Regions from separate parts of the Streptomyces sp. NPDC030165 genome, predicted to be linked through region 4. Evidence: riboswitches for the same ligand, from Rfam matches in the RefSeq annotation. Region 4 holds a riboswitch; each other region holds the start of a gene.
The links. Region 4 has a riboswitch for cobalamin ahead of ACZ4Z1_RS32845 (ABC transporter substrate-binding protein). Riboswitches for the same ligand answer to the same signal wherever they lie in the genome.

Region 1 (5,096 bases), on a different contig from region 4:
CGGGGACGAACGCGCGGCCCGCGTCGGCGGCCACCCGCCGCAGGAACGCCCGCCGGAAGCCGTCGCTCTCCAGCGAGCCGTGCCAGTGGGTGCCCCAGACCGCCCCGGAGCGGCAGCCCTCCAGGAAGGGCTCCCCGCCGGTGACCTCGGCCACGCCGTGGTGGATCTCGTACCCCTCGACCGGCTCGCCCAGCGCCTCGCCGGACGGCCGGGCCAGGGTCTTGTCCGCCGCGAAGCGTACGCGTACGGGCAGCAGGCCCAGCCCGTCCACCGTCCCGGCCTTCGACTCGACCTCGTCCTCGATGCGTTCGCCGAGCATCTGGAAGCCGCCGCAGATGCCGAGCACCGGGCGGCCTTCCGCGGCCCGCCGCCGTACCGCGTCCGCGATGCCGCGCTCGCGCAGCCACTGGAGCGCGCGGACGGTACCGCGGGTGCCGGGCAGCACGACGAGGTCGGCGTCGGCCAGTTCCTCGGGCCGGTCCACGAACCGCACCACGACGCCCGGTTCGGCGGCGAGCGCGTCCACGTCCGTGAAGTTCGACATCAGCGGTACGGCGGCCACGGCGACCCGCAGCACGTCGGCGCCGTGCGGCGGCGCGACGACGCTCTCGCGGACCGCGCCGCGCAGCGACACACGGAGGCCGTCCTCTTCGTCGATGCCCAGGCCGTGTGCGAACGGCAGCACCCCGAGGGTCGGCCGCCCGCTCAGGTCCTTCAGCATGTCCAGACCCGGCTCCAGCAGTGTCACATCGCCCCGGAACTTGTTGACGAGATAGCCCGCGACCAGCGCCTGGTCCTCCCGGGACAGCAGCGCCGTGGTGCCGAAGAACGAGGCGAACACGCCGCCCCTGTCGATGTCGCCGACCACCACGACCGGGATGCGGGCGGCCCGCGCGATGCCCATGTTCACGATGTCGGTACGCCGCAGGTTGATCTCCGCGGGGCTGCCGGCGCCCTCGCAGATCACCGCGTCGTGCGTACGGCGCAGCTCCTGGAGGCAGTCCGTGACCGTACCGAGCAACTGCTCCTGGCGTCCCGCGTGGTAGCCGCGCGCGCTCAGCTCGCCCACCGGCTTGCCCATCAGCACGACCTGGCTGCTGCGGTCACTGCCCGGCTTCAGCAGCACCGGATTCATCAGCGCGCTCGGTTCGACGCGCGCCGCGGCGGCCTGCATGGCCTGCGCCCGCCCGATCTCCGCGCCCTCGCGCGTCACGAACGAGTTCAGCGACATGTTCTGCGCCTTGAAGGGCGCCACCTTGACGCCCTTGCGCGCCAGCCAGCGGCAGATGCCCGCCGTCACCACGCTCTTGCCCGCGTCGGACGTGGTGCCCGCCACCAGCAGCCCGCCGCCGAGCGGCGTTCGACCCGGTCCGTTCACGTGGCACTCCTCGCCGTCCGTACGTTGCTGCTCATGTGGCTCTCCCGGCAGTTGGGAACCGCTGTACCGCCGCGGCCGTACGGGAGCGCCGTACCGTCCCGGCCGTTCGGGACCCTCGTACCGCACCGGCCGTACGGGACCGCCGTACCGCCCCCACCGCCAGCCGGCCCGCGACCGTGGCCGCCAGCGCCAGCGCGCTCACCCGGCGTGACAGTGCCACGGCCCGCTCGATGTCCGGCACCGCGACGGGCCGCCCGGCGTCGCCGTTGAGCACCGGCCGGTGCTCGACCCGTCCGCCGTACGCCAGCGTGCCGCCCAGCCGTACGCCCAGCGCCCCGGCGAACGCCGCCTCCACCGGGCCCGCGTTGGGGCTCGGATGGGACGGACCGTCCTGCCGCCAGGCGCGCAGCGCGCCCCGCCGGTCCGGCCCGGCCAGCACCGCCAGCGCGGCGGTCAGCCGGGAGCCGGGAAAACCCGCCACGTCGTCGAGCCGGGCCGAAGCCCACCCGAAGCGGCGGTGGCGCGGCGACTTGTGCCCGACCATCGCGTCCAGCGTGTTGACGGCCCGGAAGGCCAGCAGCCCCGGCACACCGGCGGCCGCGCCCCACACCAGGGCGCCGACCACCGCGTCCGAGGTGTTCTCGGCGACGGACTCGACCACCGCGCGCGCCATCTGCTGCCCGTCCAGGGCCTGCGGGTCGCGCCCGCACAGGTGCGGCAGCCGCTCGCGCGCCACGTCCAGGTCGCCCGCCGCGAGCGCACCGCCGACGGCCCGCGCCTCGCGGCCCAGCGAGGTGCCGCCCAGGACCGCCCAGGTGGCGGCGGCGCTCAGCGCGACGGAGGCGGGGAAGGCGGCGGGGGAGCGGCGCACGGCGCGATCCAGCAGCGCGGCACCGGCGGCGGTGCCGCCCACGAGCAGCGCGGTGTGCAGGGCGCCGCGACGGCGGTCGTCGCGCCACAGGCGGCTTTCCACGGCGGCCGCGGCCCGCCCGAAGGCGGCCACGGGGTGACCGCGCCGGGGATCGCCCACGACCAGGTCGCCGAGGAAGCCGAGGGCCGCGCCGCACGCGTAGCCGGCGTGTTCGGCACGCATCGGATCAGACCGCCGTCGCGCCTCGGAGGGGCAGTGTGGGGGTACGTCCAGCAGATCTCGCACTGCGGCCGGGCATGGCGGTAGGTCCTCACTCAGGGTCCGCGCCCTGGTTCGACGGATACGGCGACGAGAGTCTCCTGGCTCCCCGGATCGGCGCTTCCCCCGGCCTTCCAGTCCGTACGGGAACCTGCGTCGCGGGACGCGGACCGTGGCCCTTGGTGGAGGGGCGCTCCCCGGTGACAGTGGCGGGACCGCGCCGGATTCTCACCGGACTTCCTCATCTGTCGCCGATTGGCTCCGGCAGTCCACCACGCTCCGCGAAGCCCGTCAACTCGCGCTTGACCTGCGGCGCGGGCCGGTGGCGGCGGCTGTGTCCAAGGCCACAGGCGCGCGGCACCGGGGAGACGGCGACAGCGTCCGGTGGCCGGGACACGGCGAAGGGGCGCCCGGTGGCCGTGGCGGGGATGCCACGGCCACCGGGCGCCCCGGAGCGCCGTGCCGTGTCTCAGGCGGCGACGATCAGATAGATCCCGTACGCCACGGCCGCCGCGCACAGCGCGAAGCAGACGTACGCCCCGGCCCGCGCCGCCCCGCCGGGCGCGTCGGGCCCGCCGGCGGTCACCGGCGTGCCCTCCTGCCGCGGCTTGCGGGACGTGCCGACGATGCCGAGGGTGAACAGGCCTACGATCCCGACCGTCACGAACAGCGTGACGCCGAAGACCTGGCCGAGGGCTGCCCAGTCGATGCTCATTGCGTTCTCGTTCCTCCGTGGGAGCCTGCGGCCGGGTCAGCCGACGGCCGAGCCGGCCTTGGCGCGGCGCTGGGCGTGCGTCTCGTGCGGGTGGGCGGTCACCGGGTCGGCGATCACCGGGGCGGCGCCGACCGGGTTCGCGAGCGGCGCTCCGGCCACCGCGGGCGCCGGGATCGTGGCGGCGGCCGGCACGGGCTGCCCGGTCGCGACCGGACCCGCGGGCGGCGGGGAGACGGCCTGCAGGGCGGTGGTGACGACACCCGCGGGCTCCGCCGCCGGGCCCTCGTTGACGTTGGTGTGGTCCACCGGCTTGCGCCGGGAGGCCGCCCAGATCACGCCGCAGACGGCGAGCGCCAGGACGGCGACGGTCGCGATGCCCCAGTCGCCCTGGCCGGCCAGGAGCGCGGCGCCCGCCGCGACCAGCCCGGCGGCCGGCAGCGTCAGGCCCCAGGCGGCGGCCATCCGGCCCGCCGTGGACCAGCGCACCACGCCGCCCTTGCGGCCCAGGCCCGAGCCCATCACCGCGCCGGAGCAGACCTGGGTGGTGGAGAGCGCGAAGCCGAGGTGGGAGGAGGCCAGGATGGTGGCCGCGGCGCCGGTCTGGGCGGCGAAGCCCTGCGGCGGCTGGATGTCGGTGATGCCCTTGCCCATCGTGCGGATGATCCGCCAGCCGCCCAGGTACGTGCCGAGCGCGATGGCCAGGCCGGCCGAGGCGATGACCCACAGTGGCGGGTCGGCGTGCGGGGCGACGACGCCGCCGGTGATCAGCGCGAGGGTGATCACACCCATCGTCTTCTGGGCGTCGTTGGTGCCGTGGGCGAGGGAGACCAGCGCGGCCGAGGCGATCTGCCCGGCGCGGTAGCCCTTGGCGGTGTCCTCCTCGGCGCGGTTGCGGGCCAGCCGGTAGGTCAGCCGGGTCGCGGCCGTCGAGGCCAGACCGGCCACGATCGGGGCGGCGACGGCCGGGATGAGGACCTTCATGACCACGGCGCCGCCGTGCACGCCGCTCGCACCGACGGACACCAGGGTCGCGCCGATCAGGCCGCCGAAGAGGGCGTGCGAGGAGCTGGAGGGGAGTCCGGCCAGCCAGGTGACCAGGTTCCAGACGATGGCGCCGACCAGCCCGGCGAAGATCACCTCTGGTCTGATGCCGGCGGTCTCGTCGATGATCCCGCCGGAGATGGTCTTGGCGACCTCCACGGACAGGAACGCGCCCAGCAGGTTGAGGGCCGCCGACATCGCCACCGCCGCCTTGGGCTTGAGTGCCCCGGTGGAAATGGTGGTGGCCATGGCGTTGGCCGTGTCGTGGAAGCCGTTCGTAAAGTCGAACACCAAGGCCGTGACGATCACGATCCCGATGAGAAGCGTGATGTGTTCCATTCACCCAGGCAATCAGTTCGATGGTCAGTAACGCTCGGGACCGTACGGACGACGGGTGAACGGAAGGTGAACTGGGGCGGGCGCCGCAGTGACGCCCCCGCAGGGGTGGCGCGGAGGCGCCCCTGCCGTCACCCGGTTCCCGGCCGCACCAGCACGGAAGCACCGAGTGTCCCACGCGCACCAGCGCCCGGCCTCCGCACGTCCGGGCCGGGCCTCACCCCCGGGCGAAGCGCCGTAGCCCCGCGGCCGTGCCGTTCCACTTGTTCTGGTCGCCGGGCAGCGCCCCGGCCCCGGCGTGCTGCCAGATGCTCGGGTACGCCCAGCCGGCGGGCAGCGTGCCCGGGGTGCTGTGCCAGTGGGCCAGCCACAGGGGGTGGGTGGCGGCGAACGCCCGGCTGCCACCGGTGCAGCCGTTCCACCACCGGGCCGTCGTGTAGATCACCGGCCGCCGCCCGGTCTGCCGCAGCACCTCGTTGCTGAACCCCCGGATCCAC
Region 2 (5,096 bases), on a different contig from region 4:
CCCCGAACACCTCGGCCAGCAGCTCCGGCGTCAGCACGTCGCGCGGCGCGCCAGACGCCACCACCGTCCCTCCGGAGAGCACGTGGAGCCGGTCGCAGACGGAGGCCGCCGCGTTCAGGTCGTGCAGCGAGACGAGCGTCGTACAGGCCCGGCCGCGCAGCAGGGCCAGCAGCTCGACCTGGTGCCGTACGTCCAGGTGGTTCGTCGGCTCGTCCAGTACGAGGACGTCCGGGGCCTGCGCGAAGGCACGGGCGAGCAGGGCCCGCTGCCGCTCCCCGCCGGAGAGCGCCGAGAACCGCCGCCCGCCGTGCTCGGCCAGCCCCACGTCCGCCAGGGCCCGGGCCACCGTCTCCCGGTCGGCGCGGTCGTCGCCCGCGAACGCCCGCTTGTACGGGGTGCGGCCCATCGCCACCACCTCGTGGACGGTGAGTTCGAAGTCGCCGCCGCGTTCTTGGGGCAGGGCGGCGACGTGCCGGGCGGTGCGCGTCGGCGGCATGGCCCGGATGTCCTCCCCGGCGAGCAGCACGCGGCCCGCTTCGGGGTGCAGATGCCGGTAGACCGTACGCAGCACCGTGGACTTGCCGCTGCCGTTCGGGCCGACCACCCCCGCGATCTCGCCCGGCGCGGCCATCAGACGCACCCCGGCCACCACACACCGGCCGGCGTACGACACCCGCAGGTCCTCGATGTCGATCCGCATGCCGGCGGCTGCTTCCGCGCCCGCGCCTGCTTCTGTGTCCCTGCCCGTACGCACGCTTGCGCTCATCCTCCCGTTTCCGCTCACCCTCCCGCTCCCAGCCGCCGGTCCAGCACGTACAGCAGCACCGGCGCGCCGATCAGCGCCGTCACCACGCCCACCGGCAGTTCCTGGGCGTCCATGGCGGTACGGCACACGATGTCCACCACGACCAGCAGGAGCGCCCCGGTCAGCGCGGCCAGCGGCAGCAGCCTGCGGTGGTCTCCCCCGACGATCAGCCTGCACAGATGCGGCACCATCAGCCCCACGAAGGCGACCGCGCCGGACACCGAGACCAGGACGCCGGTGAGCAGGCTGGTCACCACGAACAGCGTGCGGCGCAGCCGGACGACGTCCACGCCGACGCTCGCCGCCGTCTCGTCCCCCATCGTCAGCGCGTTCAGCGCGCGGGCCCTGCCCTGGAGGACCAGCAGTCCGGCCGGTACGGCGAGGGCCGGCAGGAGGAGCGTGTCCCAGGTGGCGCCGCCGAGGCTGCCCATCAGCCAGAACAGCACGCCGCGCGTCTGCTGCTCGTCCCCGGCCTGCAGCACGAGATAACTGGTGAACCCGGCCAGGAACTGCCCGATGCCGACTCCGGCCAGCACCAGCCGCAGCGGCGCGAAGCCGCCGCCCCGGCGGGCCAGCGTCCACACCAGCGCGAACGAGGCGAGCGCGCCGGCGAAGGCGGCCGACGACAGGCCCACACCCCCGCCCAGGCCGAACGTGCTCCCCGCGCCGAACACCCCGCCCGTCCCCGCCACAGCGCCCGCGCCCAGCACGATCGCGGCCACCGCGCCCAGCGACGCGCCGTTGGAGATACCCAGCAGGTACGGGTCCGCCAGGGGGTTGCGCACCAGCGCCTGGGTGGCCGTACCGACGAGCCCGAGACCCGCGCCGACCAGCGCGGCGAGCAGCGCCCTCGGAACCCGTAGCTGCCAGACGATCAGATCGTCCGTACCCGGCCGGGGCGGCGCCCCGCCCAGCCGCCGGAACACCACCGACCACACCTCGGCAGGAGCGATGTCGGTGGCACCGAGCGCGACGGCCGCGGTCAGCGCGGCGAGCAGCGCGATCAGCAGGCCGACGGCGAGCCCTGCGGTACGCGCCGCGCCGGCGGTGCGAGCCTCAGCCGCGGCACAGGCCGACGGCCCCATCAGCGCCCCGCCCCGGCCTCGTCCGGACGCTCCCCGGCCGGACGGCCCTTGCCCAGCCGGTCCGGGTAGAGCGTCTTAGCGATCCGCCGCACCGTGTCCGCGTTCCCCACTCCGGCGATGGTCGTCTGCTCGGAGCCGATACGCAGGAATTTTCCTTCCTTCACCGCGCGCAGCCCCGCCGTGGCCGGAAACTCCTTGAGGAACTTCTCGGCCTCGTCGAATGCCTTCTCATTGGCCGCGGCGCTTCCCCGGTTCCGTACGCCGAGCTGAATCCAGTCCGGGTTCTTTCCGACCACGTCCTCCCACGACACCGGTTTGAAGTCGCTCGCACAGTCCGCGAAGACGTTCCGTGCCCCGGCTTCGGTCATCACCGCGTTGGCCACCTGCCGGTTGCAGACCGCGACGGGCTGTTTCGTTCCCGCGTCGAAATCGAAGAAGAAGTACGACGGCCGCTTGCCCGCGGGGACGTCCGCGATGGCTTCGCGTACCGAGGAGATCTTCTTCTCCATCTCCGCCACCAGCTGCATCGCGCGCTTCGAGGCGCCCGTGATCTGTCCGAGCCGCCGGATGTCGCCCTCCACGGCGGACAGGTCCCGCTGCGGCACCTTCTTGCGCGGCGCACACGCCGTCGAGGCCAGGTAGACGTGTCTGATGCCCGCCGCGCTGAATTCCTCCTCGGTCGGGCCGGCCGCCGCCCCGCCCATGTTGCCCATGGAAGCGAACGTGTCGATATAGACGTCGGCGCCGGAACCGAGCAGCTTCTCCTTCGGAATCACCGTCTTCCCCAGTACCGGGACGCGCTGCGCCCGGGCATCGAGATCAGGTGGCAACGTGCCCTTTCCCGGCGGGAATCCGGTACCGACGACCCGGTCGCCCACTCCCAGCCGGAGCAGCATTTCCAGGCTCGCCGCGTTGCTCGTGACGATTTTCCGCGGGGCCTCGGAGAATGTCGTCCGCCGCCCGTCGCAATCGCTGACCGAGACGGGAAAGCCACCCGCTCCGCCGCCCCGGCCGTCCGCGGCACCCGCTGCCGTACGTCCGTCACCGCTGCCGCAACCAGTGGCCAGCCCGGCCACTGCCAGCGTCGCCAGCACCGCCGCCATCGACCGCCCACCGGCCACCGGCCACATCGACCCCGCTCGGCTCACTCGCCCCACCAGACCCACACGAGAACGCATACGTCCGCTCTCCCTGCCTCTCGACTGCCCGACGGCCCGCCCTTGCGGGCCCAGGACCAGGTAGTCGAGCGGAGAGCGCTGCGGGTTCCCGGCACATTGATCCGATGACCATGCCGCCACCGGACGTTAGAGTGTCCGGGCCGTGGTGTCGGGAAGACCGGTGAAGTCCTTCGGGTCCAGACCGGAGCGGCCCTCGCCACTGTGATCGGGAAGTTCCCGCCCCTTTCCGTACGCGCCCCGCGCCCGTACGGAGCCACTGGCCGCAGCCCGCGGCCGGGAAGGCCGGGGCGGGCGCGTACACCCGTCAGCCAGGAGACCGGCCACGGCATCTCACGAAATGATCCACGAGGTGCTGGAGCGTGACCACCGGATGTCCCTGTCCGCCGATTCCCCTTCGCCGTCCCCGGCTTCTTCGCCGTCCCCTTCCCCTACCCTCACTTCACCCGCGTCCGTTCCTTCCGCCTCCTCTCCCCCGCCCTCCGGTTTCCGCTGGCGGCGTCAGGACACCGTGCGGACCGCGGGGCTGATGGCGGTCATCGCCGCGCTGCACGTCGTCGCCTTCGGCGTGCTCTTCCTCCTGGTCGTGCCGAACCACTACACCGTGGGCTCGCAGGTCTTCGGGGTCGGCCTCGGCGTCACCGCGTACACCCTCGGCATGCGGCACGCTTTCGACGCCGACCACATCGCCGCCATCGACAACACCACCCGCAAACTGATGGCCGACGGCAAGCGCCCCGTCTCGGTGGGCTTCTGGTTCGCGCTCGGGCACTCCAGCGTGGTCGTCGCCATGGCGGCGCTGGTCGCCGGCGGCGCGCAGCTGGCCGGCACCCTGCTCGACGACGGATCGAGCGCCCACCAGGTGCTCGGCACCGTGGGCACCACGGTCTCCGGCACCTTCCTCTACCTGATCGCAGCGCTCAATCTCGTCGCGCTGGCGGGCATCTGGCGGGTGTTCCGCGCGATGCGGCAGGGCCGGTACGACGAGGCGGAGCTGGAGCAGCACCTCGACTCCCGCGGCTTCATGAACCGCGTCCTGGGCCGCTTCACCCGCTCCATCACCCGGCCCGGCCAGATGTACCCGCTCGGCCTGCTCTTCGGCCTCGGCTTCGACACCGCGACCGAGGTGACGCTGATGGTGATGGCGGGCAGCGGCGCGGCGGCCGGGCTGCCCTGGTACGCGATCCTGGTCCTGCCGCTGCTGTTCGCGGCGGGGATGAGCCTCTTCGACACGCTGGACGGTACGTTCATGAACTTCGCGTACCAGTGGGCGTTCTCGAACCCGGTGCGCAAGGTGTACTACAACCTCACGATCACCGGCCTGTCGATCGCCGTCGCCTTCTTCATCGGGACCATCGAACTGGTCACCGTCCTGCACGAGAAGCTGGCCCTGACGGACGGCCTGACCGGCTGGATCTCGTCGATCGACCTGGACAACGTGGGCTTCATCATCGTCGGCCTGTTCGTGGTCGTCTGGGCGGCGGCCCTGGCGTACTGGCGGCTGGCCGGGGTGGAGAAGCGCTGGTCGGCGCGGGCGGCGGAGGCCCGGGAGGCGGCCTGAGCCACCGGGGCCGCCGGATCTGCCGGGGCCCGCCGGACCGCTGGGGCCCGCCGGACCCGTCGCCGGGAGGGCGGGCCCCGCCCTCCCGCCGCCCTCAGGTGGCCGAGCCGGCCGCCGCGCCCGTCTTCAGGTCGCGTCCCCAGCGCGCCAGCTCGGCTTCGAGATCGAGCGGACGGATCCGGTCCGGTTCGTCCGGGCCCGGCCAGTCCGTACGCGGCACCCGCCACATGACCTCGAACTCGTTGCCGTCCGGGTCCTTGGCGTACAGCGACTTGGACACCAGGTGGTCGGAGGCACCGACCAGCGCGCCCCGCGCCGCCAGGTCCGCGGCCGTGTCCGCCAGCTCACCGAGTGTGCCGACCTCCCAGGCCAGGTGGTAGAGCCCCACCCGGCCGTGCTCGGGTCCCGGCGCCTCGGCGCCGACCGCGAACAGCCCGAGATCGTGATCGTTGGCGGTCCCTTCCGCGCTG
Region 3 (5,096 bases), on a different contig from region 4:
GCCCCCGCTCCCGTACTCGTACTCGATATCCGCTCCGCCCCTCCGCAGCACCTCGAAGAACCCGGTCCGCGTCGGATTCAGGCAGACACCCGGTACCCGCAGCGTGCCGCCGTCCCCCCACAGCAGGTGCGCCGCCACGGGGTACGCCGCCAGCGACGGATCGGCCGGCACCTCGATGACGCCCGGCACCTCGAACGCACCACCACCCCAGACGACTTCCCCGTCCCCCTCCTCCAGCACGGCGCCGAACGAGGCGAGCATCCGCTCGGTGTGGTCCCGCGAACGCACCGGGTGCCGTACGGTCGCGGGCAGCCCCGCGGCAGCCACGGCCAGCAGCACCCCGGACCGCGCCTGCGCGCTGCCCACGCGTAACTCCACCGTCCTGCCGGACCGGCACACCGCCCCCTTCACCCATACGGGCAGGCAGCCGTCATTCCCGAGATACGCGATGTCCGCGCCCAGTTCGGCCAGCGGATCGACCAGCCAGTCCATCGGCCGGTGCCGCAGCACCTCGTCCCCGTCCACCACCGCCGCGGTGCCGCTCCCCGCGAGCACACCGATCAGCAGCCGGGCCGCGGCGCTCGACCCTCCGGTCTCCACGTACGGCACGCCCTCCGGCCATCCGGCCACGTCCGGATGCTCACGCACCCGCTGCGGCACCGGCGGCACGCCGCGCCGCACGGTCAGCGTGCCGCCGTCCACGCCGGCCTCCACCCCCAGCGCCCGCATCGCCGGCAGCAACGCCCGTACGGCGCCGCCCAGGTTGGCGTTGCGCACCGTCAGAACCTCGGGCGCACCGGGAAGCAGTGCCGCCAGCAGCGCCCGGTGACTGACCGATTTGTCCCCCGGTACCCGGACGCTCAGCGCTCCGGCACCGACGGCCTTCTCGGCCCGCCCGCCGTCCACCACCAGATCCGCCGAGTCAGTACCCGGCTTGTCGAATGCCTTCCGGGCCGCCATCCGGGCGTCAAGCACACCTTGCTCCTGTTCCTGGACACCGGAACCAGCGCCGCCTGAGAGCACCTGCCATGCCTTGCGCCCGACATCACCACCACGCCACGGAATTCACCGCTCACGGGCAGGCGAACGCCACACCGACACCACACCAAGAAGAGGAAGAGATCCCAGTCAGAACCACCGCTGCCGCGGCAGAAAGGAATTACCGGAAGATGTCGGAGAGAGGTTCGGTGGTGGTCGACAGGGCTCGACGGACAGGACTCGTTCGGCAGCCGCCCCTCCCTCACAGTTCGAAAAACCGTGAACAAGGCCCCCGCGGCGTGCCCGACTCAATCACCCACGCAGAGCAACTGTCAATAAATAGTTGACCACTTCACCAAGTCCCACCCAAACCCCAACACCCCCAAAAAAACATCAGCCTTCCCCCACGCACCCCTCCGCAATCCATTCTTGACCGTTGCCGCTCTCAGGCGGCCCCCCGCAACCAGTCCTCGAAGTGCGTCGCGCCTGAGCGAGCGTCGCCCTCTGCGGGGACCAGGCTGTGCCGACGGGGCGGCGGGGCGCCCGATTTCGGAGATGTTCCCTCGTGTTCAGGCCCGGGCATGCTCGGTGAGCGCCGATCCGGACCCGTCCGAGAGGGGACGGGACGGGACAGGGGCACCGTGCTTGCCTTATCGCCGCATCGCGTGGTCGGCTAGCGGCAGCATCGCGTGCCGGTGACGGACTGCGTCAGGCATGGAGATGTGGAAGCGAAAGGGCCGCCATCCGTGGCATCCCGTTCTTTCCAGGCTCCCCGCGGCGGCGCTCGTACAGCTGCCCTGAGCCTTCAGCCCTCACAAGCCCATCAAGAACTGCGCCGCCGGATCCATCACGTCAGGACGCATCTCGGGCGCCGCACGGGGAACGATGACGTACCGGTCTGCATTGCCTGGCCTTTTGTGACGCTCTCTCGTCGCATCACAGGGGCGAGGACGGGGGACTGTTCTCCCAGTTGCTGCGCGCACGACCGGATCCCGCCCCGACGGTCGCGAAGCTCGTCGAGGATCACCAAAAGATCGCCTCGATCGTGTCCCGGGTGAGCGAACTCGCCGAAAAGGCCGCCACCTCGTCCGAACCGGCACCGCCCGAACCGGGCTGGACCGAAGCGGATTTCCGGTTCGGTGTCAGCGCGGGCCGCTAGATTGAGCGGATGTTCGAGAAGGTGAGTGCTGAAGAGTCCGTGCGTCAGGAGGCGCTCGCGTCGAAGGTGCGCGACGAGCTGGCCGCCGCCGGCCTCCCGGTGCGCGCGCCCGGCCTGCATCCCGTTCTGGCCGGCGGTGTGGAGGTGGAAGTCGATCACGGCGCCGATGCGGCCGGCGGCGTGTATGTGGACTGGTCGGCCGGTCCGCGCCTGCGGGAGTGCACGACCCGTGCGCTCCGCCTCAAGCTGCTGGACGACCCCGTCCTGCGGCACTGCGGCGAGGTCTCGGCCGCGATGACGCGGGCGATGGCCGCGATCCTGGCGTCCGCCGGGTTCACCGTCGAGGACGCGGACGACGAGTACCGTCCCTACCACTTGCGGGTGGTCGAGGGGCCCGCCCCGGGCGACGGGCCCGTGTGGGCCCTGCGCGACGATGAACTGGCCATGTCCGGCTGGGAGTCAGCCGGCCCGGGTGAGAGTGCGGGCTGACGCCGGACAAGCCGCCGGAAGACGGTCGGCCCGCCCCGCACCCGCCCCGCCCCGCCCTTGGTGTCACATCTCACGTACCGCCATGTGAACAGGGGTGTCCGTACGGTGTGCGCTCGATCTACTGTGTCCGGTGCAGCTGGTTCGCCCTGCCCGCCAGGCAGACGCGTCGTAAGAGGGAACCCGGTGGGAATCCGGGACTGCCCCGCAGCGGTGAGCGGGAACGACCGCCGTCATACGCACTGGATCCGGGCCGCGGATCCGGGAAGCGACGGCCAGTAGGTGTCCGCCGGACGAAGTCCGGCAGGCGTGCCCGCGAGTCCGAAGACCTGCCCGTTGCCCGTGTGCGTCCATACGTGCGCGGACACTCCGGTGACCTTCGAGGGCGGGTCGGCGACCATACCGGGCGAGCATGGGTGCTGTTCGGCGCCGCATGGCTCGGCCGGTGCGTCGTTCCTTCGCGTTCTCGTCCCGTCACCGGGGCTCGGAGAAGATCACGCTCGCGAAGGAGAGTTCCGTGACAGCGAAGCCCGCAGCCGCGGCAGCACGGGCCACCGTGTACGGCTACCCCCGCCAGGGACCGAACCGGGAACTGAAGAAGGCCGTCGAGGGCTACTGGAAGGGCCGCGTGACCGCGGACGCCCTCCAGAAGACCGCCCAGGACCTGCGCCGTTCGAACTGGCAGCAGCTGGCCGAGGCCGGACTCCACGAGGTGCCGACCGGTGACTTCTCGTACTACGACCACGTGCTGGACACCAGCGTCATGGTCGGAGCCGTCCCGGAACGGCACCGCGCCGCCTTCGAGGCCGACGCCCTGGACGGCTACTTCGCGATGGCACGCGGTACGCAGGACGTGGCACCGCTGGAGATGACCAAGTGGTTCGACACGAACTACCATTACCTCGTACCCGAGCTGGGGCCCGACACGGTCTTCACCACCGACTCCGCCAAGCAGACCGGCGAGGTACGGGAGGCGCTCGCGCTCGGCCTCACGCCGCGCCCGGTCCTCGTCGGCCCGGTGACCTACCTCCTGCTGTCCAAGCCCGCCCCCGGTGTCACCGCCGGCTTCGATCCGCTGACCCTGCTCGACCGGCTCCTGCCCGTGTACGCAGATGTCCTGGCCGACCTCCGCGCGGCCGGCGCCGCGTGGGTGCAGCTGGACGAGCCCGCCCTGGTGCAGGACCGCACTCCGGCCGAACTCGGCGCCGCCGAGCGCGCCTACGGCGTCCTCGGCGCCCTCGCCGACCGCCCGAAGCTGCTGGTCGCCTCGTACTTCGACCAGCTCGGCGAGGCCTTGCCGGTGCTCGCCAAGGCCCCCGTCGACGGTCTCGCGCTGGACTTCACCGAGGCCGCCGCGGGCAACCTGGACGCGCTCGCCGCCGCGGGCGGCCTGCCCGGCAAGCGGCTGGTCGCCGGTGTCGTCAACGGCCGCAACATCTGGCTCAACGATCTCGAGAAGTCGCTGGCAACACTCGGTACTCTGCTGGGCCTGGCCGACCGGGTCGACGTGGCCGCCTCCTGCTCCCTGCTGCACGTCCCGCTCGACGCCACCGCCGAGCGGGACATCGACCCGCAGGTGCTGCGCTGGCTCGCGTTCGCCCAGCAGAAGACCACCGAGATCGCCACGCTCGCCCGCGGCCTCGCGCAGGGCACCCACACGATCGCCGCCGAACTGGCCGCCAACCGCGCGGACCTGGCGTCCCGCGCCGGTTCCGCGATCACCCACGACCCCGCCGTACGGGCCCGTACCGCCGCCGTCACCGACGCCGACGGCCGCCGCTCGGCGCCGTACGCGCAACGGACCGTCGTGCAGCGGGCCCACCTGGGCCTGCCCCTGCTGCCGACCACCACCATCGGCTCCTTCCCGCAGACCGCCGAACTGCGCACCGCCCGGGCCGACCTGCGTGCGGGGCGCATCGACACGGCCGGGTACGAGGAGCGCATCAAGAACGAGATCCGCGAGGTGCTCTCCTTCCAGGAGGAGGCGGGCATCGACGTGCTTGTCCACGGCGAGCCCGAACGCAACGACATGGTGCAGTACTTCGCGGAGCAGCTGACGGGTTACCTCGCCACGCAGCACGGCTGGGTCCAGTCGTACGGCACGCGGTACGTGCGTCCGCCGGTCCTCGCCGGTGACATCTCGCGGCCCGAGCCGATGACGGTGCGGTGGACGCGGTACGCGCAGTCGCTCACCGACCGGCCGGTCAAGGGGATGCTGACCGGCCCGGTCACCATGCTCGCCTGGTCCTTCGTCCGTGACGACCAGCCGCTCGGCGACACCGCCCGCCAGGTGGCGCTGGCCCTGCGCGACGAGGTCGGCGACCTGGAGGCGGCCGGCACCCAGGTCATCCAGGTGGACGAACCGGCCCTGCGCGAGACGCTGCCGCTGCGCGCCGCCGGCCGTGCCGCGTATCTCGCCTGGGCCACCGAGGCGTTCCGCCTCACCACCGGCGGGGTGCGGGACCGGACGCAG
Region 4 (5,096 bases):
GGCCCATCGCGACGACCTCGCGTACGGTCAGGTCGAAGTCGGCGGCCGTCTCCTGCACCACGGCCGCCACCGTACGGGCCAGCCGCCGCACCGGCAGCGACCAGGCGTCCGTACCGTCCACGCGGACGTGTCCCGCGCCGGGACGCAGCACACGGTAGACGGCGCGCAGCAGGCTGGACTTGCCGCTGCCGTTGGGCCCGACCAGGCCGACCACCTCACCGGGCCGGGCGGTCAGGGAGACGTCGCGCACCAGACGGTGCGCTCCGGCGGTGAGCGTGACGCCGTCGACGGTCAGTTCGGTCGCGCTCATGCCACTCCTCGGTGCGTGGTGCGGCGCGCGTCCCGGCGCATCAGCCACAGGAAGAACGGCCCGCCGCACAGCGCCGTCAGCACGCCCACGGGAATCTCCATGGGCGCCGCGACCGTACGCGCCGCGACGTCGGCCCAGATCAGGAACACCGCGCCGGCCAGCGCGGCCGCGGGCAGCACCCGGCGGTGGTCACCGCCCACGAACAGGCGCACGACGTGTGGCAGCATCAGGCCGACGAAGCCGATCGGCCCGGCCGCGGCCACCAGGACGCCGGTCACGAGGGAGAGCAGGACGAACATCCGGGCCCGGAACCGGGCCACGTCCAGCCCCATCGTCGTGGCGGACTCCTCGCCCGCCAGCAGCAGATTCAGCAACCGGGCCTGGACCAGGAGTACGGCGATGCCCAGCAGCAGCGCCGCTCCCGGCAGCCAGAGCGTGCCCCACTGCACGCCGCCGAGGCCCCCGAGCGTCCACGCCAGCACCGCCCGGGCCTCGTTGCCCCGGTCGGAGGTCAGCAGCAGGACATCCATGACCGCCGTCAGTACCGCCGCCATCGCCACGCCCGACAGCACCAGCCGTACCGAGGTGATGCGTCCGCCGGTGCGGGCCGTCGTGTAGACGAGCAGCAGGGTCAGCAGCGCGCCGGCGAACGCGGCGGCCGGCAGCGACACCGGACCGAACACGCTCACCCCGAAGACGATCACCATGACGGCGCCCAGGGACGCGCCCGAGGAGACCCCCAGCAGATACGGTTCCGCCAGCGGATTGCGGACCAGGGCCTGCATGGCCGTACCGATCACCGCGAGCCCCGCGCCCGTCACCGCGCCGAGGACCACCCGGGGCGCCCGTACGTCCAGCACGATGGTCTCGCGCGCCCGGGACCACCCCGGCTCCGGGTGGTCCGCGCCGAGCGCGTGCGTCACGATCCCCCACACCTCGCCGGGCGGCACGTGCACCGACCCGATCGCCATGCCCGCCGTGGCGGAGACCAGCAGCAGCACGGCGAGGACGAGGAGGATGACGGCGAAGGACCGGTGGCGCGGCTTCGCCTGCTGCCGGTGATCACGCACAGCCGCCGCTTCGATGGAGGCCGTCACCGGAACCGCTCGGGGTGCAGCGCGCGGGCCAGCTCCTGGACCGCGTACGGAGGCCGTACTCCGACGAGGGTCGCGGTCAGCGGCAGGACGACGAACCGCTTGTTCCGCACCGCGGGCACGTCGGCGAGTGCGGGCTGCGACAGCAGGAACTTCTTCTTCTGCTCGACGCTGCCGGCCCCCGCGTAGTCGTAGATCGCGATGACCTCGGGCTTCCGGTCGACGACCTGCTCCCAGGAGGCGTCACCGAAGACCTTGTCCAGGTCGGCGAACACGTTCCGGCCGCCCGCCAGCTGGATGATCTCGGTGCCGAGGCTCTTGCCGCCGGCGGTGAACGCCGCCTTGTCGCCGCTGTCGTAGACGAAGACCGGTACGGCCCGGGCGCCCTTGACCGCCTTGGTGGTCCGGTCGACCCGTGCCTTGAGGCCGGCGGCCAGCCGGTCGGCCCGTTCCCGCACGCCGAAGAGGGAACCGATGGTGCGCACCTCGTCGTAGGTGTCCTGCATGGACACCTGCTTCTTCCCGCAGTACTCGCGGTTGAGATAGGTGTCGATGCCGGCGTCGGCGAAAGCCTTGCGCGAGCGGCCCTCGTTCTCGGCGAACGCGCTGGCGTAACCGCCGTAGACCAGGTCCGGACCGGCTTCCAGGACGGTCTCGAAGGACGGTTCCTTCTTCGCCAGTTGCGGCAGGGCGGCATAGTCCTTGCGCAGTTCCGGCAGGACGGCCGAGTCGGGGAACGCGGTGCCGATCATGCGGTCCTTGAGCCCCAGCGCCAGCATCAGCTCGGCGGGGTGCTGGTGGATGGTGACCACACGGGAGGGCGGCTTCCGGTAAGTGGTGCGGATGCCGCAGTTGTCGATGGTGACCGGGAAACCTTTCGCCGCGGAGGCCGCGGGCTTCGCGCCGTCCGCGGTGTCCCGCGCCGTACCGCCGCAGCCGGTGAGCAGCACGGCGGACAGGGCCAGGGCCACGGGCGGTGCCGCGGCGCGCAGGAACCGGCGCCGCCGGGCGTGAGAGGGAGGAAGAAGGGGACGGGGCGTACCGTCGTACACGTAGAGCCTCCTGCGGAGTCCGCGCTCCTCGGAACGGGCCCGCGACAGGCCAGTGTCCTGACTCCCGGATCGACGTTCCCCCGGCCTTCCCGCGCCGCGCGCAGTGGCCTGACGAAGGGGTGCACTCCCCGGTCACAGTGGCGGGACCGTGCCGGAATCGCACCGGCTTCCTGTTTCCCGTCGCGGTGATGACCAGGTGATATTACGGTCGGCCGAGCCGGGGGCAAAGGGCGCGCGGACGCGTCCGCGCGCCGTCTCGTGCGGAAGTCGCGCCCCTTCTACCGCGACAGCAGGAAGTGCACCTGGCGGGGCCTGACCTCCAGGTCGCTCAGGCCGTCAGGTGTCGCACCCATCTCGCGGGCGACCTCGGATGCCGCCCGGAAGGCCTCCTCGGACTCGAACGCGCCGGTGGTGACGACGGCCTCGCCGTCCGGGGTGACCCAGACCCCGACGGACTCGAAGCCCGGCTGCTGCCGCGCCGCCTCGGCGACTTGGCGGCACTGGCCGACGAACTCCTCGACGTGCTCGGGGGCCGGGTAGTGGAAGGCGACGAAACCGAACGACATGATGTGTCCCCTCTCGGCTTGCCAGATGCCGTATCGGCTGAGGCTAGGCCTGCCGTACGGCTCCGGGCAGTCGGCCGCGAGGGTGAGGTGGGCCACACGGTGGCCGCGCCGCGACCACCGACGGGCCGGTCACGTCCCCCGCACCGCCCGGAGCACCAGCCGTTCGGCGTCCTGGTCGTACGGGCGGCCGTCGAAGCCGCCGAAGAGCTCGATCTCCTCGAAGCCGGCCTCCTCGGCCATCCGCCGCAATTCAACGGCGCTGTAGACGAACCAGACCAGGCTCGTACGCGTCACCCGGTCGCCCCGCACGAGCACCCAGTCGCTGCGCAGCCGCGCCCAGTCGTCCAGCACCGTGTCGGTCTGCACCAGCAGGTCGTCGCCGCGCTGGACGACCTTGGGCGGGGTGACCTTGCGGGCCAGCAGTTCCTTGCCGGCCATGTCCAGGAGCAGCGTGCCGCCGGGTGCCAGGCAGGTGCGCATGGTGCGCAGCACACGGGCGTTGTCGGCCGGGTCCTCGAAGTAGCCGAAGGACGTGAACATGTTGAGGACGGCGTCGAACGCTCCGGGTTCGGTGAACTCCCGCATGTCGGCCTGCACGTACCGGGCCCGGGCCGTGACGCCGGCGTCGGCGGACCGCTTCCGGGCGCGGTCCAGCATGGCCGGGCTGCGGTCGACGCCCGTCACGGCGAAACCCCGGCGGGCGAGCGGAACGGTGAACACCCCCGGACCGCAGCACAGGTCCAGCACCCGGGCCCCGGACGGGAAGGACAGCAGGGCAGAGGTGTCGAGCAGGTCCTCGGCCTGGGAGTGGCGCTGGTCGGAGAAGAGGAAGTCGTAGAACTCGGTCCAGAAGTCATCGTCCTGGAATCCGCTCGTGTGCGTCATCGGGTACCGGTGTTCCTTCCGTGTGGCCGTCGGGGGGCGGGGGAGCGGGGCTCCGTTCGTCGGTGAGGTCGTCGGGGGCCGGGGGAGCGGTGCGCTGTCCGCGCCGCAGAGTGAGCAGCAGCGGGGGCAGCAGGACGCACTGGGCCGCGGCGAGGAGCCAGAACCAGCCCGCGTGCCCGGCGCGTTCGCCGAAGCCGTACAGCTGCCCGCCCAGAACACCGCTGGCACAGGCACCCAGCCCCGCGGCGAGCCGCTGCTGCCCGAAGACCACCGCATCCGAGCGCGGACTGCGGCGCAGCGCCTCCAGATCGTTCTTGAGGAAGAGCACGATGTCGCCGAGCGTGAGGAGGACACCGCCCGCCAGCAGGGCGGTCCGCGTACCAGCCGCCAGGACCGCCAGCCCGGCGGCCAGCCCCGCGAAACCGGCCGCCAGCGCGACCGGGTAGCTCATCCGCCGGATGGCGTCCGACGCGAGCGGCTGGACGACGATGACCAGCACGAAGCAGGTCAGGAGCACGAGGCTGTAGAACTCGCTGGACGCCCGCTCCACGGCGTACACGGCGAGGTAGTGCTGGAAGTGGAAGTAGAGGTAGAACGCCAGACCGTTGGCGGCGAAGGGGAGGACGGCGATTCCGGTGAGCAGGCCGTGGCCGGACACCGGCGCGTCGTGGGGACGCGCCGCGTCGGCCCGCCCGGTACCGAACCGTTTCCCTTCCGGACCCACCGCAGGCAGCCTCGCATGTCCCACGGCGACCACCGCGAACAGCGCCGTCACGACGAGGAACAGCGGGCCGGGGGACGACAGCACGAACGGTCCCGCGACCAGCGGCCCCACCGCCATCCCCGCGTTGAGCGCCGCGTTGCCCGCGGACAGGAACGCCGGCCGGCGCTCCTCGGCCACGCCGTGCACCAGGTACGCCTTGTTGGCCGGCAGGTACAGCGCGGCGCCGCAGCAGGTGAGGACCAGCGCCCCCACCGCTAGCGCAGGCCACCGCAGCGCCGCCAGGAACGCCGCGAAGCCCGCCGTGCGTACCACCAGCGCCCAGACCATCGTGCGCCGCAGCCCCACCCGGTCGGCGAGCGCCCCGCCGAGGACACCACCCGAGAACTGCACCAGGGACGCTGCGGCCAGCACCACACCGACCGCCCCGAGCCCCATGCCCAGCCGCTCGTGCAGGAAGACGGACAT

Region 1: linked by a shared signal. The riboswitch ahead of ACZ4Z1_RS20120 (cobalamin biosynthesis protein) and the one ahead of ACZ4Z1_RS32845 (ABC transporter substrate-binding protein) in region 4 are both predicted to bind cobalamin.
Region 2: linked by a shared signal. The riboswitch ahead of nicT (Nickel transporter NicT) and the one ahead of ACZ4Z1_RS32845 (ABC transporter substrate-binding protein) in region 4 are both predicted to bind cobalamin.
Region 3: linked by a shared signal. The riboswitch ahead of metE (5-methyltetrahydropteroyltriglutamate--homocysteine S-methyltransferase) and the one ahead of ACZ4Z1_RS32845 (ABC transporter substrate-binding protein) in region 4 are both predicted to bind cobalamin.

What each region holds. Positions count from the first base shown of each region.
Region 1 is NZ_JBVIBD010000010.1:60,276-65,371, reverse strand. Features, by position in the region: gene ACZ4Z1_RS20125 (cobyric acid synthase) at 1-1,378, opposite strand, end outside; gene ACZ4Z1_RS20120 (cobalamin biosynthesis protein) at 1,410-2,471, opposite strand; cobalamin riboswitch at 2,603-2,749, opposite strand; gene ACZ4Z1_RS20115 (hypothetical protein) at 2,977-3,222, opposite strand; gene ACZ4Z1_RS20110 (inorganic phosphate transporter) at 3,259-4,602, opposite strand; gene ACZ4Z1_RS20105 (lysozyme) at 4,817-5,096, opposite strand, start outside.
Region 2 is NZ_JBVIBD010000008.1:57,347-62,442, forward strand. Features, by position in the region: gene ACZ4Z1_RS16955 (ABC transporter ATP-binding protein) at 1-700, opposite strand, end outside; gene ACZ4Z1_RS16960 (FecCD family ABC transporter permease) at 781-1,890, opposite strand; gene ACZ4Z1_RS16965 (ABC transporter substrate-binding protein) at 1,890-2,993, opposite strand; cobalamin riboswitch at 3,195-3,407, shown strand; gene nicT (Nickel transporter NicT) at 3,406-4,626, shown strand; gene ACZ4Z1_RS16975 (VOC family protein) at 4,721-5,096, opposite strand, start outside.
Region 3 is NZ_JBVIBD010000016.1:157,932-163,027, forward strand. Features, by position in the region: gene ACZ4Z1_RS27940 (3-phosphoshikimate 1-carboxyvinyltransferase) at 1-975, opposite strand, end outside; gene ACZ4Z1_RS27945 (hypothetical protein) at 1,949-2,137, shown strand; gene ACZ4Z1_RS27950 (hypothetical protein) at 2,147-2,626, shown strand; cobalamin riboswitch at 2,747-2,974, shown strand; gene metE (5-methyltetrahydropteroyltriglutamate--homocysteine S-methyltransferase) at 3,141-5,096, shown strand, end outside.
Region 4 is NZ_JBVIBD010000022.1:47,866-52,961, forward strand. Features, by position in the region: gene ACZ4Z1_RS32835 (ABC transporter ATP-binding protein) at 1-310, opposite strand, end outside; gene ACZ4Z1_RS32840 (FecCD family ABC transporter permease) at 307-1,380, opposite strand; gene ACZ4Z1_RS32845 (ABC transporter substrate-binding protein) at 1,404-2,456, opposite strand; cobalamin riboswitch at 2,487-2,663, opposite strand; gene ACZ4Z1_RS32850 (putative quinol monooxygenase) at 2,735-3,022, opposite strand; gene ACZ4Z1_RS32855 (SAM-dependent methyltransferase) at 3,152-3,907, opposite strand; gene ACZ4Z1_RS32860 (MFS transporter) at 3,876-5,096, opposite strand, start outside.